Linked DNA regions of Skermanella sp. TT6. The protein of the gene in region 1 binds, or shares a complex with, the protein of each later gene. Links are inferred from orthologs where the notes say so. Each region holds a gene or a part of one and is shown on either strand. Other genes may lie near its edges. The genes, in order: accB and accD.

The links.
Region 2: the proteins of accB (region 1) and accD are in contact, whole or in part, in a solved structure (PDB 8UXZ), measured with the Escherichia coli proteins. The link is inferred for Skermanella sp. TT6 from one-to-one orthologs.

Annotation. Positions count from the first base shown.
Region 1 is NZ_CP067420.1:4,149,137-4,160,808, reverse strand. The notes cover bases 3,857-6,579. They hold accB (acetyl-CoA carboxylase biotin carboxyl carrier protein), read right to left. Parts: upstream 5,588-6,579; coding sequence 5,126-5,587; downstream 3,857-5,125. Other genes in these bases: IGS68_RS19365 (MarR family winged helix-turn-helix transcriptional regulator), read right to left, coding at 6,268-6,579; aroQ (type II 3-dehydroquinate dehydratase), read right to left, coding at 5,589-6,053; accC (acetyl-CoA carboxylase biotin carboxylase subunit), read right to left, coding at 3,857-5,113. Outside these bases: IGS68_RS19395 (methyl-accepting chemotaxis protein), read left to right, coding at 1-1,140; IGS68_RS19390 (sensor histidine kinase), read left to right, coding at 1,308-2,804; IGS68_RS19385 (CatB-related O-acetyltransferase), read left to right, coding at 2,917-3,693; more of accC, read right to left, coding at 3,773-3,856; more of IGS68_RS19365, read right to left, coding at 6,580-6,831; hmpA (NO-inducible flavohemoprotein), read right to left, coding at 7,101-8,330; IGS68_RS19355 (HAD family hydrolase), read right to left, coding at 8,696-9,316; maiA (maleylacetoacetate isomerase), read left to right, coding at 9,444-10,082; IGS68_RS19345 (DsbA family protein), read right to left, coding at 10,161-10,928; IGS68_RS19340 (M48 family metalloprotease), read right to left, coding at 11,045-11,672. UniProt on the Escherichia coli protein: This protein is a component of the acetyl coenzyme A carboxylase complex; first, biotin carboxylase catalyzes the carboxylation of the carrier protein and then the transcarboxylase transfers the carboxyl group to form malonyl-CoA.
Region 2 is NZ_CP067420.1:4,550,929-4,557,364, reverse strand. The notes cover bases 3,638-6,436. They hold accD (acetyl-CoA carboxylase, carboxyltransferase subunit beta), read left to right. Parts: upstream 3,638-4,405; coding sequence 4,406-5,467; downstream 5,468-6,436. Other genes in these bases: IGS68_RS21215 (bifunctional folylpolyglutamate synthase/dihydrofolate synthase), read left to right, coding at 5,406-6,436; trpA (tryptophan synthase subunit alpha), read left to right, coding at 3,638-4,277. Also shown: IGS68_RS21250 (LLM class flavin-dependent oxidoreductase), read left to right, coding at 1-83; IGS68_RS21245 (FitA-like ribbon-helix-helix domain-containing protein), read right to left, coding at 561-791; IGS68_RS21240 (DUF1150 family protein), read right to left, coding at 990-1,208; IGS68_RS21235 (Hsp20 family protein), read right to left, coding at 1,358-1,834; trpB (tryptophan synthase subunit beta), read left to right, coding at 2,146-3,357; more of trpA, read left to right, coding at 3,354-3,637.

The DNA.
Region 1 (11,672 bases):
GACGCGACCGGCCGGACGGGGCTGATCGCCGGGGCCGGCATCATCGTGCTGTTCCTCCTGCTCAGCCTCGTGCTGGTCCGCAGCATCACCAGGCCCCTGCGCTCCATCGAATGCGCCATGCAGCGTCTGGCGACCGGCGACCGGTCCTCCATCGTGCCGGGGGCGATGCGCCGCGACGAGATCGGCGCCATGGCGCGGGCCATCGAGGTGTTCCGGAGCAACGCGGAGGAAATGGAGCGGCTGAAGGCCGAGGACGAGATCAAGGAGCGCCGCCGCAAGGAGGAGTTCGCCGCCCGCCTCGCCAGCCTCGCGAGCGCATTGGAGTCGGAGGTCCAGTCGACCGTCACGGCGGTGATCGAGCAGGCCGCCGGCATCGCCGAACTCGCGGAGCGGCTGAGCGCCGCGGCGCGGCGCACGGGCGAGCAGTCGGCCGGCGTGGCGGAGGCGGCACGCGACGCGACGGCCAACGTGCAGACCGTCGCCCTCTCGACCGAGGAACTGGCGACGTCGTCCCGGGCGATCGGAACCCAGGTCGCCGAGGTCATGGACATCGTGAAGCGGGCGGTCGGGCAGGGCGAGCAGACACGGCAGGTCGTGGCGAAGCTGGCCGACGCCGCGCGCAACATCGGGGATGCGGCCAAGCTGATCACCGGCATCGCCAGCCAGACCAATTTGCTGGCCCTGAACGCCACGATCGAGGCGGCGCGCGCCGGCGAGGCGGGCAAGGGATTCGCCGTGGTCGCCAGCGAGGTGAAGGTCCTGGCGACGCAGACGGGGCAGGCGACCGATCGGATCAGCGGCCAGATCGTCGCGGTCCAGGGCGCCGCCGAGACCGTCATCTTCCATATCCACGAAGTCCAGGAGGTGATCAGCCGGATCGACGCGATCGCCGAACGGATCGCCGGGTCGGTCACCGACCAAGGCAGCGCCACCGAGACGATCAGCCGCAACGCGACATCGGCCGCGAACGGAACCGGCGAGGTATCCCAGCGGATCACCGCGGTTTCCGAGGATGCCAGCGAGACGCGCGGGCTGGCGCTGGTGCTCGACAACAGCGCCGTGGTGGTCTCCACCCAGGTGAAGCACCTGAAGGAACGGCTGAACCAGCTCCTGAACGAATCCCGCAGCCTCGACGCCTGAACGCCCGGGCAGTCGGGTGAATATGATAAACTTTAGCTTAACTTAATTGGGATCAACTGCCCGATACCGTTGGGGTCGATTTCCGGCAGCAGGACCCGGGCGGCGCCAGCGTCCCGGAGTCCCGCCGGGACGGACGGCTCATCCGGACCGGCTGCGGACATGTGGGGATGATGGCTCGCCTCTTCGACCGGCTTTCCTTCCGGCAGGCCCGCAACACGGTCATCATCGCGCTCCTCCTGGGAATCGTCGCCAGCGGGCTCGATCTGGTGGACGATGCCCACCGAGAGCGGGAGGTGCAGGGCCGCACGTTGGAGGAGGTCACCCGGATCATCGAGGAGGCCGCGGCGAAGGCCGCCTACGATCTGGACTCGTCCCTGGCCTCCGATGTCCTGAAGGGCCTGCTGAGCTACCAGCCGATCTTCCAGGCGCGGATCCAGGACGAGTTCGGCGCCAAGCTCGCGGTGCGCGAGCGTCCCCTGGTGGAGTCCCGGCTTAGGCTCTTCTCGGAATGGCTGTTCGGAACGTCGCTCGACATCACCGTGCCGCTCTATTACGAGCCGGTGAACCGGCCGCGGCTGGAGATCGGCAAGCTCTACGTCGCCGTCGACAGCCACATCGTCGCGACGGCCTTCCTGGAGCGGGCGCGCTCCACGCTGATCAGCGGCCTGTTCCGCAACCTGCTGCTGGGGCTGCTGCTGACCGCCATGTTCCATATCATGGTGACCAAGCCGATCCTGGCGATCAGCAAGGACTTCACCCGGATCGACGCCCAGTCGCCCGGCAGCCACCTCGTCGAGGTTCCGCCCGGCCACGACGCCGACGAGATCGGGCTGCTGGTCGGCAGGACCAACCAGTTCCTCAAGGCGTTCGACGCGTCGCTGCGCGAGCGGGCGCGCTATGCCGACGAACTGCGCGGCGCCCTGATCCGCGCGGAGGAGGGGAGCCGGGCCAAGTCCCAGTTCCTGTCGACCATGAGCCACGAACTGCGCACGCCGCTGAACGCGATCATCGGCTTCTCCGAGCTGATCCGCGACGATCCCGCGTCGGTGGCCAGGGGAGCGATGCTGGGCGACTACGCGCGCGAGATCCACGGGAGCGGCAACCAGCTGCTCCAGATCATCAACGATCTGCTCCACCTGACCGAGATCGACGCCGGACGGCACGCCATCTACCCGGAGATCCTCGACGTCCGGCACATGCTGGAGGCTTGCGTCCGCCAGATGTCCGCGACGGCCCGCGAGCGCAAGCTGACCCTGACCGTCGGCATCGAGGCCGGCTGCCCGGCCCTGAGGGCCGATCCGCGCGCCGTCCGGCAGATCCTGCTGAACGTCCTTTCCAACGCGCTGAAGTTCACGCCGGAGGGCGGCGTCGTGACGGTGGATGCGGCACCCGTCGGCGACCGGGTCGTCCTCACCGTGGCGGACACCGGCATCGGGATCGACCCGGTCAACCTGCCGCGCGTTTGCGAGCCGTTCTGGCAGGCCGAGCCGGTCCTGTCGCGCCGGTACGGCGGCACCGGGCTGGGGATGCCGCTGGTCCAGGCCCTCGTGGACCTGCACGACGGCACATTGCGGATCGCAAGCGTCGTGGGAGAGGGAACGACCATCGCGATCGAGCTGCCGGCAGCAATCATCGCCCGGCCGGTCAGTACGGCCCGGGCATAACGGAGCAGCCGGGAGTATACTCGGCTGCATGCGCCCATAAACTCTTTGTAAAGCTGAAGACTTCCATAATCGAGGAGGTAATTCACATATGCATTGGATTTGAGGCGATATCATGAGTTTTGCGACTGTCGACTTCGGGACGAACCCCGCCGCTCGTCTGGCGACTCTGGGATTGAAGCTGCCTCAGACCCGCGGCGTCCTGGCGCTCAACCAGACCTCGTTCTTCGAGCCGCCGACCATGGTCCAGGCGCACATCGCATCGAAGACGGTCGTCCAGGTCGGCGCCTTCTGCTCGATCGCCGGGGGCAAGATCGGCAACGTGCGGGTCGGGCGATACTGCTCGATCGCGCCGGAAGTCATGATCGGGTCGAACGAGCATCCGGTCGATTGGCTGACCAGCTCGCGCGTCACCCATGTCGCGGACCTGCACGACTGGGCCCGTTTCTGCGCCCCGGACCGGGTGGACGAGATCCGGCGCCAGCGCGTGCCGTTCAAGGACGCCTGCAAGATCACCACGATCGGCAACGACGTCTGGATCGGGCAGGGGGTGTTCATCAAGGCGGGAGTCACCATCGGCGACGGCGCGATCGTCGCCGGCAGGTCCGTGGTGGTCAAGGACGTGCCGGCCTATTCCATCGTGGCCGGAACCCCGGCCACGGTGAAGCGCATGCGTTTTCCCGAGGCGACCGTCGAGCGGCTGGTCCGCCTGCAGTGGTGGCGCTACTCGATCTTCGACCTGTTCGGCCTGCCGTTCGACCGGATCGACGAGACCCTGGACGGGATCGAGGCGAAGGTCGAGGCCGGCGCGCTGGCCGAATACGCGCCGGAGAAGGTCACCATGGACCGCCTCCGCGTCCTGTTCGAACCGGCCGCCCAGGCCGCGGAGTAGATGTGCGGAGGGGCGGCGCCCCGCCGCCCGAGGCGCGCGCGACGCGCACCCTCCCCATGGGCAGCACTCCGGCCGACGCCTATTTCAGCTTCATCAGCTGTTCCAGCCAGTGGATGTCGTAGTCGCCGTTGATGAAGTTGGTCTCGGCGATGATCCGGCGGTGCAGCGGCAGGCTGGTGTCGACGCCGCCGATCACGAACTCCTCCAGCGCGCGGCGCAGGCGCATCATGCATTCGTTGCGCGTGGTGCCGTGGACCACGAGCTTGGCGATCAGGCTGTCATAGTGCGGCGGCACGCGATAGCCGTCGTAGAGCGCGCTGTCCACCCGCACGCCGAGCCCGCCCGGCGCATGGTAGCCGTCGATCCGGCCGGGGGAGGGGACGAAGGTCTCCGGGTGCTCGGCGTTCACGCGGCATTCGATCGCGTGGCCGTGGAAGCGGATGTCGTCCTGGGCGTAGCCCAGCGGCGCGCCGGTCGCGATGCGGATCTGCTCGCGGACCAGGTCGATGCCGGTGATCATCTCGGTGATCGTGTGCTCGACCTGCAGGCGGGTGTTCATCTCGATGAAGTAGAACTCGCCGTCCTCGAACAGGAACTCCATGGTGCCGACGCCGCGGTATCCGAGCTGCGCGGTGGTGCGGGCGGCGAGGTCGCCGATGAAGGCCCGCTGGGTCGCGTTCAGCGCCGGCGAGGGCGCTTCCTCGATCACCTTCTGGTGCCGCCGCTGGACCGAGCAGTCACGCTCGCCGAAATGGACGGCGTTGCCGTGCATGTCGCCCAGGAGCTGGATCTCGATATGGCGCGGCCGGGACAGGTACCGCTCCATGTAGACCTGGTCGTTGCCGAAGGCGGCGCGCGCCTCGCCGCGGGCGAGCTGGTAGGCCTCCCTCAGCTGGTCGGCCGAATAGGCCACCTTCATGCCCTTGCCGCCGCCGCCGGCCGCCGCCTTGATCAGCACCGGATAGCCGGTGCGCTCGGCGACCTCGACCGCCTCCTCCAGCGTGTCGACCGGGCCGGACGAGCCGGGCACCACCGGAAGCCCCAGTTCCAGCACCGTCTTCTTGGCGGTGACCTTGTCGCCCATGATGCGGATATGCTCGGGCGTCGGGCCGATGAAGGTGAAGCCGTGCTCCTCCACCATCCGGGCGAACTGGGCGTTCTCGGACATGAAGCCGATGCCGGGATGGATGGCATCGGCGCCGGTGATGGTCGCGGCCGTCAGGATCGCCGGGATGTTCAGGTAGCTCTCGCGGGCCGATGCCGGACCGATGCAGACCGCCTCGTCGGCGAGCCGCACATGCATGGCGTCGGCGTCGGCCGTGGAATGGACGGCGACGGTCTGGATCCCCATCTCGCGGCAGGCGCGGTGGATGCGGAGCGCGATTTCGCCTCGGTTGGCGATCAGAACCTTTTCGAACAACGGGATGGTCCCTTATTCGATGATCAGGAGGACTTCGCCGAACTCGACCGGCTGGGCATCCTCGACGAGAACCTGGGCGATCGTCCCGGCCTTCGGGGCCTTGATCGGGTTCATCACCTTCATCGCCTCGATGATCAGCACGGTCTGGCCGGCCTTGACCGTGTCGCCGACGCGCACGAACGGAGCGGCACCCGGCTCCGGCGAGGTATAGGCGGTGCCGACCATCGGCGAGGTCAGCGCCCCGGGGTGGCTCGACACGCCGAGGGCGGCCGGAGCCGATGTCGGGGCCGCAGCCGCCGCGGGGGCGGGAGCGGTGCCGGCCGGGGCATGGGAGAAGAACGCCGGCGTGCCGCCGCCCTTGGTGACCCGGATGCGCTTCTCGCCTTCGGCGAACTCGATCTCGGTCAGCCCCGTTTCGTCCAGCAGGCCCGCGAGCTTGCGGACCAGTTCACCATCGATGTCGAAAGTCGCCATGTCAGTTCCCGTCATTCATGTCGGCATCGATCAGCCGCGCCAACGCGTCCAGCGCGAGGAGATAGCCATGCGCGCCGAAGCCGCAGATGACACCCTTCGCGACAGGCGACACATAGGAGTGGTGGCGGAAGGCCTCGCGCCGGAAAACATTGCTCAGATGCACCTCGACAACCGGAAGCTCGGTGACCGAGAGGGCGTCCATGATCGCGACCGAGGTGTGCGTGTAGGCCGCCGCGTTCAGGATGATGCCGTCATGCTCGCCGCGGGCCTGCTGGATCCAGGAGACCAACTCGCCTTCGATGTTGGACTGCCGGAAATCGATCGCGATGTTCAGCGACTCGGCATGCTCCAGGCACAGCGCCTCGATGTCGTCGAGGGTCTCCGTCCCGTAGATGGCCGGCTCACGGACGCCGAGCATGTTCAGGTTTGGGCCGTTGAGGATCAGGACTGAGGGCTCGATCGCCAAGGGAAGCGGCTTTCCGGCTGCGGTTGCGTTGGCGCGTTTATAGCACTTGTCGATCCTTCGGCAATGGCCGCGGGGTGCCTGCGGCCGGCCTGCGGCGAAATCACCACGATTTCGAAGTATCCCGGCCGACCTGTGGCGGAAAAGCCGCGACGACGGCCGCGCGCCCGCATGCGCCGTTCAGCGCCCCGCATGCGGCTGCATCCGGGGCTTCCCCTTACTCCTCGTCCTGGGGGCCGTGCAGCTCCCGCGCCCGGGCATGGAGTCGGGCCAGCATGTCGTAGAGCTGGACGTTCTCCTCGGCTGTCAGCGATGCCAGCAGATGGGTCTGGAGGTTCGCCGCCAGGGGCACGATCTGGTCGTGGATTCCGCGTCCCTTGGCGGTCAGGGTGAGCACCGACCGGCGCCGGTCCACCGAGTCGATGCCGCGGTCGACCAGCCCGCCGTCCACGGCGCGGGCGACGGCCCGGCTGACCTGCACCTTGTCCATCGCGGTGCGGTCGCAGACCGCGTTGGCCGACAGCGGGCCGAACCGCGCCAGGACGGCCATGATCCGCCACTCCGCGACGGTGAGCCCGAATCGCTGCTCGTAAAGGCGGGCGAGCGCCCGGCTGACGGTGTTGGACAGCACCGATAGCCGGTAGGGCAGGTAATCCTCCAGGATCAGGGCCGGAGCGGCCGGCAGGTCGCGGGTCAGGTCCTCGTCGGGCTGCCTGGCATCGGTTCTCGGGTCCAACCGGTTCGCGGTCGCGACTTCCATCTCGGCAGGGTGAGCGGTCATGGGAAATTCCTTTGACAAGGTTTCACCTGCTGCAGGTTTCTTTTGCGCTAAATCCCGGCATTCGTCATCATGAACCCCGTGGAGGGGCTGGGTGCAAATGAAATCATTGGTCGTGGATAAGATTGTGCCTTAAAGAGTCCGGAAAATGAACATAATTGGCAGGCGATAGGTCCTCCAGGCGTAATCTTGTTGCGAATCCCTCGCACAAAGGCCGGTGCCGCGGGACGGCACCGGCCACAGGATCCGGGCACGGCACGGCGGCGCCGGGCTCAGGCGTAGAGTTCGTCCGCCGGACCGAAGAACTCGTAGTGCAGGCGGTCCCGATCCACGCCGAGATCGGTCAGCGTTCGGGCCAGCAGCCTCATGAAGGGCTTGGGACCGCAGAAATAGAAATCTGCGTCCGTGTGCGGCACGATCCGGCCCAGCCATTCCGGGGTGATCATGCCGGCATGGTCGAAGTCGCGGCCGGGTACGTCCTGCGGGCCGGGCTGCTCATAGAAGGTCACGGCCTTGACGCCGGGATGGCTGGCGGCGACCGCCCTGACATGGTCCTTCATGGCATGGTGGGCGCCTGATCGGGTTCCGTGGACGAACAGGGTCGGTCGCCCGGCGCCGGCGGCGACGATGCTGTCGAGCATGCTGACCATGGGGGTCAGGCCGACGCCGCCGCTCAGCAGGACCACCGGGCGTTCCGCCACCGGGTCGTCCAGGAAGAAGTCGCCGGCCGGGGCCGCGACCTTCAGCACGGTGCCGGGGCCTCCGTGGTCGTGCAGGTAACCGGAAACCAGGCCCGGCCCGGCTGCGGGATTGCCGGCCGGCGCCGGCTCGCGCTTCACGCTGATGCGGTAATGGTCGGTCCCGGGAGCGCAGGACAGGCTGTAGTTCCGGACCACGGAGCCGTGGCCCGGCAGGTCGAAGCGGAAGGTCAGGTACTGACCGGGTTTGAAAGCCATCAGGGCGCCCCCGTCGGCGGGCTTCAGGTAGAACGACTTGATGATGTCGCTTTCGGTCGTGACGCGGTCGATCACGAAGTCGCGGTAGCCGGTCCAGCCGCCCGGCTGGGCCACCTGTTCGCCGTAGATCACCCGTTCGCGGCCGATCAGCACGTCGGCCAGGAACCCGTAGGCTTCCGCCCAGGCGTCCATGATCTCGTCGGTGGCGGCGGGGCCGAGCACGTCGCGGATCGCCTGGAGCAGCGCCGTCCCGACATGGGGATAGTGCTCGGGAAGGATGCTCAGGGCCACATGCTTCTGGGCGATGCGCTCCACCATCGGGCCAAGCGCCTCCAGCCGATCGATGTTCTCGGCGTAGGCCAGCACGGCCAGTGCCAGCGACCTGGGCTGCGATCCGGTCTCGCCATGGTGGGACTGGTTGAAGAGATCCCTGATCTCCTCGTTCCGGAACAGGATCTGGTACATCCTGCGGGTGATATCCAGCCCCTTGTCCTTGAGCGCCGGGACGGTCGCCTTGACCACCTGGACCGTTTTCGCTGACAGCATGGGTCTTCCCTCCGTTCGAATGCGCGACTGATCGAAAAAACATACATGAGAAATACATGTTTTTGTCGGCATCAAAGAATGCGGCGGATTGTCATCGCCCGAACGCGCGAGTAGCCGGAACCGTTCCACGGCCGTCTGGCACGCTGATTGCTGGGTCAATCATAGGATTGCTCTTCTGGTAGAGCGTTCCTTCGTTCATCGTCATGACTGGGCTTGACCCGGTCATCGCTTGCAGGCTTCATCAGCGCCGCCATGCAGGGAGATACCCGGATCAAGTCCGGGTATGACGAAAAGGGGGCGCTTCCGCCTATAATTAAGCCTTTTGAGAAACACGCAACCATCTTGCCGGACAGCCGTGGAGCGGTTCAGAGCATCCCATACCGGGCCAGGTCCCTGCGCAGGGATCCGGCATCGGTGAAGCGGACCGCGTGCATGCCGACGTGCCGGGCGCCCTCGACGTTCTTTTCCACGTCGTCGATGAACAGCGTGTCACCCGCCGACAGGCCGTGGTCGTCCAGCAGGCGGCGGTAGATCGCGGGATCGGGCTTCAGCAGGCGCACCTCGCCCGAAACGACGATGCCGTCGAAGGCGTTCAGCACGTCGAAGCGCCGGCGCGCCCGGTCCAGCTTGTCCACCGAGAAGTTGGTGATGCAGTACACCTTTTGTCCGCGCCGCTTCAGGTCCCACACGATGTCGGCGGTGTCCGGGATGGGACCCGGCACCATCTCGTCCCACTCCAGGTCGTAAGCCGCGATCAGCTCCGCCTTTTCGGGATGGCGGGCGCTCAGTTCCTCGACCGCCTCCTTCCAAGGCCGCCCGGCGTCCTGCTGAAGGTTCCAGTCGGGCGTACAGACGGTCGCGAGGAATTCCTCCATGGCGGCGGTATCTTCCGCGAACAGCTTGCGGTACAGGTATCGGGGGTTCCAGTCGATGAGAACACCGCCGATGTCGAACACGGCGATGCTGGGGTCGGCAGATCTCGGCATGGAGTCGGGCCTTGTGATATTGAAGGGTGCGACCGTGCGGCCAGATGCGGATGCTGGGTGACTCGGTATACTAACAGATGCGCGGACGGGCGGCATCCCGCAACCGCGAAGGAGCGGAGTATCGTTAATGAAGCTTTTTGGTTATTTCCGGTCGTCGGCGGCCTACCGGGTTCGAATCGCCCTTAATCTGAAAGGGCTTGAAGTCGACCATCGGTTCGTCCACCTCCGCAAGGGGGAGCAGTCCGCGCCCGAATATGGCGCGCTGAACCCGCAGGGCATGGTTCCCCTGCTGATCGACGGCCCGCACGTCCTGACCCAGTCGCTCGCCATCATCGAGTACCTGGAAGAAACCAATCCCGAGCCGAGCCTGCTGCCCAAGCACCCGATCGAACGGGCGCGCGTACGCGCCATCGCCCAGGCGATCGCGTGCGACATACACCCGCTGAACAACCTCCGTGTCCTGCGCTACCTGGTCGGGCCGATGAAGGCTTCCGACGAGGCGAAGAACGAGTGGTACAGGCACTGGGTCGTCGAGGGACTGACGGCCCTGGAGCGGACCCTGACGCCGGCCGCCGGGACCGGCACCTTCTGCCACGGCGACCAGCCGACCTTGGCGGACGTATGCCTGGTGCCCCAGGTCTACAATGCCGAGCGCGCCGACATCGACCTGTCGCCCTTTCCGCGGATCATGAAGATCGTGTCCGCCTGCCGGGAGCTTCGCGCGTTCCAGGACGCCGATCCGGCCAAGCAGGCCGACGCCGAGTGACCGCCGGCCACCGGCGCCGGGCCCGTCCAGGGTTCGGTGCCGGCGGCGACGCGCTTCCCGCCGGGCGGTCGGCGCCGGTCAGCCGGCGCGCCCTGCGGCGACCAGTTCCTTCAAGCGGTCGAGGCCCACGGCCCCGGGGATGATCTGGTCCCCGACCACGAAGGCCGGCGTGCCGCGGATGTTCAGTTCGCTGGCGAGCCGCATGTTCCGCTGGAGCGTCTCCTGGATCTCCGGCGACTCCATGTCCTTCTTCAGGCGCTCCATGTCCAGCCCGACGGAATTGGCGATGCGGAAGATCTTGTCGTCGTCGAGCTGTCCGCGGTTCTCCATCAGCGCCGCGTGCAGGGCGTCGTACTTGCCCTGGCGGTGGGCCGCCAGCGCCGCCCGAGAAGCGGTCAGCGATGCCGGGCCGAGGATCGGGAACTCCTTGTAGACCAGCCGAAGCTTGCCGTCGGACTCCAGCAGACGGCGGACATCGGCATGGACCGCCTTGCAGTAGCCGCACTGGTAATCGAAGAACTCCACCAGCGTCACGTCGCCCTGGGGGTTGCCGGCGACCGGCGAGGCCGGATTGCGGAACAACTCCTCCTGGCGGCTGACCAGCGCGCCGCGCTGGGCCTCCGCCTGCGCGGCCTCCTGCCGCTCCTGGAAAGCCGTCAGCGATTCGACCAGAACCTCGGGATGGGCGAGCAGGTAGTCGCGCACGATCTGCTCGATCGCCGCCTTGCCCGCGGGCGTATCGAGCGCCGGCTGTTGGGCCTGCGCGCCTGTCGGTGGCGCGAGGCCGACCAGGGCCGACAGGGCGGCTGCGGCGAACAGGCGGGGCAGGAATGCTGGGCGGTGCATCAGGTGTTCTCCGAATGGGGCTTGCCGCACGATGGCGAATCGGGAGCGCGGCGACAAGCCCTCTCGCGGCCGGCTTTCCGACCTGGGGACCGGCTTTCCGGCCGGGGATGGGCGGATCAGCGTGTCGGCAGACGCTCGGTGGCGGTCCGGATATCCTGGGCGCGGATCCAGCCGGGCGATCCGGCGGGGAGCTGGTTCTCCGCCTTCTCCGCATGGAACCGCGCGACTGCCCGGTCGCCGCGCGCCATGGCCTCTTCGGCCAGGGCGTATGACAGCATGCCTTGCTGGTTCTCGCGGCCATAGACGGTGGCGATCAGGCGCCAGGTGAAGGGGGTGCGCGGCTCCTTCGCGGCCGCGGCCTTCAGGTGCTTCAATGCCTCGTCGAGCAGCGAGTCGTCGTTGGTCTCGACCAGGGCATGGGCCAGGGAACTGCGCAGCAGCGCCGAATCCGGCAGCAGCTCGACCGCCTTCCGGTAGGGTGCGATCGATTCCGCCACCCGGCTGTTCTCCAGCAGCACCTGTCCCTTCAATTCGTGGAAGAACGGGTTGTCGGGCTCCTCCTTGATGAGCTGGTCGATCAGGGGGAGCGCCTGCCTGATGTCGCCGCGCTGGTACAGCGCGATCGCCCGGCCGTAGCGGGGCGCCACCTCGGTGTCGGAGTCGCGGTAGCGGTGAAGGGCGATCTGGGGCTGGATGAAGCCCATCAGCTTGGCCTTCATCCGGGCGTGCATCTCGACGAACTCG
Region 2 (6,436 bases), 400 kb from region 1 along the record:
TCAGCGGCATGGTCTTCGACCACGCCGCCCGCTTGCGGTCCTACGAAATCGTGGCGGATGCCTTTGGCAATCTCCGCTCCTGACCAAGGCTGACGGCGGGGCCGCCATAGCAATTACGAAAAGCCCCGACCTCCCCTCCATGTCGGGCCCATGGCCCGATAACCGGTCACCCGGGGCGTGGCTGTCGGCTGCCGCTTCGCCATGAAGAAACTGAACGTTCGGAAAGTTTCATTCGCGGCGGATCGGCGCCCCGCGCCGGTGACAACTCTAGCCGACTTACTGGCCCGGTTCCCGGGCCAGGGCTGCTGCCCGCGGTGCCAGACGCTTCGTCGGCACGATGTCCTGGAACAGATCCGGCAACAGCCGGGGAAGGGCGTCATATTGCTCCCGCACCATGAAGCCGCGAGAGAAGGCCTTCCAAGCGGCGTTCAGGACCTCCGGAACGACAAGGTCCGGAGCCAGGCGCGCAGTGCCGCCGGCGATCAGGTCGGCCGCATCGCTTTACCCTTCCTCCTCGACAAACCACTTGAGCGCGACGCTCGCATCGACGATGACCGCGCTCACCGTTCATCCCGTCCTTCGCGCACCAGATCCTCGGCCAACGGCCTGGATCCGGCCGGCGTAAGGGTGCGCAGGTGTGCAAGCTCCGAGAGGACGCGGTCGGGCCTGTAGGCAGCTTCCGCCAGGATGGAGCGCAACTCCTGCTCCAGCGATGTGCCCTTGGTCACCGCCATCCGCTTGAGTCGCTCGACGACCTCGTCCTCGATGTTCCTGATGATGACCTGTGCCATAACCCACCACGAAGAGGTTGATAGCATGCATGCTATCACGGCATCGGCCATTATCGATCATGATGGACGCGAAAGACGGCACTGCGCGCTGGATGACGGCGGAAGCAATCTTCCCGTGACGATGCCTCCGCCGGCCCGGACGCCGGCGGTGCGCGCCGCATGACGGGGACCGGCGCGGCGCCGGCGTGCGCCAGCGCGTCAGTGGACGCTGACGGGCTCCAACTCGTGCTGGCGCACGGCCGCGAAGGCGGCTTCGCGCTCGGGCATCACGGTCAGGGGCGTTCCGTCGGCGGCGTGGATCGCGTAGCCGGTGGAGCCGTCGACGTCGACCACCTTGATATAGGCGAGGTCGTTGACGCCGAATGCCACGAAGTCCTGGCTGGAGATCTGGCGCAAAGAGTTCGGGCTGATATTCATGATCTCAGGTCTTTCTGTAACGAACTGCAACGAAACTGTCCGGCGGGCGCAGCCCGCATTCCCGACTGGAGAAAGCGCGGCCCGCGATCATCTCACAACGGGTCGGGCCCGTGTTCTACCAAGGACAACATGCCGCGGGGCGATTTGTGCTAACGCCCCGTCTCGGGCGTCACGTCGATCGTGCGGGCGGTGGCGCCGTCGTCCGGCCCGCCGGCCGGCTGCTGGATCGCGATGGTCCGCACCTTGGGTTCCGGGATCGGGCGCTTCAGGTCGATGTGCAGCAGCCCGTTGTCCAAGGTGGCGCCGACCACGTCGATCCCCTCCGCCAGGACGAAGCTGCGCTGGAACTGGCGCGCCGCGATGCCGCGGTGAAGATAAATGCGTGACTTGTCGTCGGTCTGGCGGCCCCGGATCACGAGCTGGTTGTCCTCGGTCTGGACGGTCAGGTCGTCCATGGTGAAGCCTGCCACCGCCAGCGTGATGCGCAGGCCGTCCTCGCCGATCTGCTCGATGTTGTAGGGCGGATACCCCTCCGCCGAATTCTTCGAGATCCGGTCGAGCGTCCGCTCGAACTGGTCGAAACCCAGCAGCAGCGGGCTGTTGAACAGGGACAATCGTGTCGTCACGCGGCATCCTCCTCCAGTGAGCGAGTAGCTATGCGGGCCCGGAACCGGCACCCCGGCGGCAGCCCCGGCCGGCGCTGCCTAGATCCCTAGATGGGGAACGGGCCGCCGCCGGGCAAGGCTGCCCTGCGTCGCGCCCTTCTCATGCGTATCTTCCTTTAAAAACAAATGACGCGCGGCTATGGTGGCCGCTCCCGGAAGGCACGAGAGTTATAGCAGTGACATCTCCGACCACCAACAAGCCGACTTCCACCATGTCCGCCGCCCCGGCCGCGTCCGGCGACGGGCAGCCCGGCGACCAGCTGGGTAGCGTGATGCAGCGGCTGAATACCTACCGTTCGGGTCCGGACGAGCACGGGCACTTCGGCATCTATGGCGGACGCTTCGTCGCCGAGACGCTGATGCCCCTGATCCTGGAGGTCGAGCAGGCCTACAACGCCGCCAAGGTCGATCCCGCCTTCAAGGCGGAGCTGCGCCATTACCTGACGCACTATGTCGGCCGGCCCAGCCCGCTGTACCATGCCGAGCGGCTGACCGCCCGGTTCGGCGGCGCCAAGGTCTATTTCAAGCGGGACGAGCTGAACCACACCGGCGCCCACAAGATCAACAACTGCATGGGCCAGATCCTGCTGGCCAGGCGGATGGGCAAGCGCCGCATCATCGCGGAGACCGGGGCCGGCCAGCACGGCGTCGCCACCGCCACGGTCTGCGCCCTGTTCGACCTGCCCTGCACGATCTACATGGGCGAGACCGACATCGAGCGGCAGAAGCCCAACGTCTTCCGGATGAAGCTGCTGGGGGCGGAGGTCAAGCCGGTCAGCTCCGGCTCGCGCACCCTCAAGGACGCCATGAACGAGGCGCTCCGCGACTGGGTGACCAACGTCGAGGACACCTTCTACATCATCGGCACGGTCGCCGGCCCGCACCCCTATCCGGCCATGGTGCGCGACTTCCAGTCCGTCATCGGGGAGGAAGTGCGGGAGCAGATGATGGCCGCCGAGGGACGGCTGCCCGACAGCCTCGTCGCCTGCATCGGCGGCGGCTCCAACGCCATGGGCCTGTTCTACCCGTTCCTGGACGAGCCGACCGTCCGCATGGTCGCGGTCGAGGCCGCCGGCCACGGCATTGAGACCGGCGCCCACGCCGCCTCGCTGACCGGCGGGCGCCCCGGCGTGCTGCACGGCAACCGCACATACCTGCTCCAGAACGAGGACGGCCAGATCACCGAGGGACACTCGATCTCGGCGGGCCTCGACTATCCCGGCATCGGGCCGGAGCACTCCTGGCTGCACGACGTCGGCCGGGTCGAGTATATCTCCGCCACCGACAACGAGGCGCTGGACGCCTTCCAGATGTGCTCGCGCCTGGAAGGCATCATCCCGGCGCTGGAGCCGTCCCACGCGCTGGCCGCCGTCACCAAGCTGGCGCCGACCCTGCCCAAGGATCACCTTCTGGTGATGAACCTGTGCGGCCGGGGCGACAAGGACATCTTCACCGTGGCGGACGCCCTGGGGGTCAAGATATGAGCGCTGCCATCGACCATGGCGACACCGCGGCGGCCATGGCCGCCCAATCCGGCCAAGATCGTTCCGGCCAGGCTCCGTCCAGCCGTGCCGCCGACAGCGGGCGGCTCGCCGCCCGGTTCGAGACCCTGAAGCGCGAGGGGCGCGGCGGGCTGGTGACCTTCGTCAGCGCCGGCGATCCCGACTACGCCACCAGCCTCAGGCTGGTCCAGGGCCTGCCGGGGGCCGGCGCCGACGTGATCGAACTGGGCATGCCCTTCACCGATCCCATGGCCGACGGCCCGTCGATCCAGGCCTCGTCCCTGCGGGCGCTCAAGGCCGGCATGACCCTGCGCGGCACGCTGCGGCTGGTGGAGGAATTCCGCCTGACCGACGCGGAGACGCCGATCATCCTGATGGGCTATTACAATCCCATCTATGCCTACGGCGTCGAGCGCTTCCTGACCGACGCCCGGGCCGCCGGCGTGGACGGCCTGATCGTGGTGGACCTGCCGCCGGAGGAGGACGTAGAGCTGTGTCTGCCGGCGCTGGCCGCCGGCGTCAACTTCATCCGGCTGGCGACGCCCACGACCGACGACCGGCGCCTGCCGGCCGTCCTGGCCAATACCAGCGGCTTCATCTACTACGTCTCGATCGCCGGCATCACCGGCGCCGGCGCCGCCACCGACGAGGCGATCTCCGCCGCCGTCGAACGGCTGCGCCGCCATACCGACCTGCCGGTCGCCGTGGGCTTCGGCATCACCACGCCGGCGGCCGCCGCCTCCGTCGCCCGGCTCGCCGACGCGGCCGTGGTCGGGTCGGCCATCGTCAACCGTATCGCCGCCAACCTGGACGAGAACGGCTCGCCCGCTCCCGGACTGGTCGACGACGTGCTGGCCTTCGTGCGAACCCTGTCCGACGGCGTCCGCGCCGCGCGCGGCTGACCTCGGGGCATCCGCCTCCAGGTACGCTTTCCAGGCAAGCTTCCCAGGGAACGGCCCACAAGCATCCAGCCTCCCGAGCAAACCGCCTCCAAGCATTCAGCCTCCACGAACGGCGAAGACCCCGAACCATGAACTGGCTTACCAATTTCGTCCGCCCCAAGATCCGCGCGCTCTACACCAGGAAGGAAGTGCCGGACAATCTCTGGCACAAGTGCGCCAACTGCGAGGCGATGATCTTCCACCGCGACCTGGAAGAGAACCTCCACGTCTGCCAGCATTGCGGCTTCCACATGCGCCTGGATGCCGACAAGCGCCTGAAGATGCTGTTCGACGACGACGACTACCATGTCATCGAGCTGCCCAAGGTGCCGGTCGATCCGCTGCGCTTCCGCGACCAGAAGCGCTACACCGACCGCTTGAAGGAAGCCCAGGCCAAGTCCGGCAAGAACGACGCGATCCAGGTCGCGCACGGCAGGATGGGCGGCATCCCGACCGTCATCGCAGCCTTCGACTTCGGCTTCATGGGCGGCTCCATGGGGATCGCGGTGGGCGAGGGGCTGCTGGCCGCGGCACGGCTCGCCGTCCTCCAGGAGGCGCCGCTGGTCGTGGTGCCGTCCTCCGGCGGCGCCCGCATGCAGGAAGGCATCCTGTCGCTGATGCAGATGCCGCGCAGCACCATCGCGGTGCAGATGGTGAAGGAGGCGGGGCTTCCCTACATCGTCGTCCTGACCGACCCGACCACCGGCGGCGTCACGGCCTCCTTCGCGATGCTGGGCGACCTGCACATCGCCGAGAAGGGCGCGCAGATCGGCTTCGCCGGCGCCCGCGTGATCGAGGACACCATCCGCGAGACCCTGCCGGAAGGCTTCCAGCGGTCCGAATACCTGATGGAGCACGGCATGGTGGACATGGTCGTCCACCGCAAGGACCTCAGGGCCACGCTGGTCCGGGTGCTCGACCTGCTCGGCCGCCCCGGTCCCTCCGCCGAGATCGTCCCCCTGCCGAAGCCGGAGGCCGAGGCCCCCGCCATGACGGCGAAGGCCGCCCCGACGGAGGCCGAGCCGTTGGAAGCGGTCGAGCTTGAACCGGCGTCCCCGGCGCCGGCGCAACCCCAGAGCGGTGAGACAGTTGAGCCAGCCCCCAACGGCGCCGCAGCCGCCGTCACTCCCGGCGATCGTCCCGAGCGGTGAGCGTGCCGACCCGGTCCTGGACCGGCTGAAGCACCTTCACCCCAAGGTCATCGACCTGTCGCTCGGCCGGACCTTCCGGATGCTGGAGGCCGTCGGCAGCCCGCACCTGCGGCTGCCGCCGGTGGTCCATGTGGCGGGGACCAACGGCAAGGGATCGACCATCGCCTTCCTGCGCGCCTTCCTGGAGGCGGCGGGCCGGCGGGTCCACGTCTATACCTCGCCCCATCTCGTGCGCTTCCACGAACGCATCCGGCTGGCCGGGGACCTGATCGCCGACGACCACCTCGCCGCCATCCTGGAGGAGTGCGAGGCGGCGAACCGGGGCGAGCCGATCACCTATTTCGAGATCACGACCGCCGCCGCCATGCTGGCCTTCTCCCGCGTGCCGGCCGACGTGCTGCTGCTGGAGACCGGGCTGGGCGGCCGGCTCGACAGCACCAACGTGGTCGACCGCCCGGCGGTGACGGCGCTGACCCGCATCTCCTACGACCACATGCAATTCCTGGGGCCGACCCTGTCCGCCATCGCGGGCGAGAAGGCCGGCATCATGAAGCCGGGCGTCCCCGCCGTCGTGGCGCCCCAGCCGGCGGAAGAGGCCATGGCGGTCTTCCGCGCCCGCGCCGCCGCGATCGGCGCCCCGCTCCACGCCGCGGGGGAGGATTGGACGGTCGCGGCCGCCGGCGACGGCTTCCGGTTCGAGGGACCCGGCCGACGCGCCGACCTGCCGCTGCCGGCGCTGCCGGGCGCCCACCAGATCGTCAATGCCGGGGTGGCGCTGGCCTGCCTCGACCATCTGCCCGGCCCCCGGGTGCCCGACGCGGCGGTGGTGCGCGGACTGGCGGAGGTCTCCTGGCCCGGCCGGCTCCAGCGGCTGACCCGCGGCCCCCTGGTGGACCGGCTGCCCCCGGGATGGGAACTGTGGCTGGACGGCGGGCACAACGATTCCGCCGGCGAGGTGCTGGGCGCCCA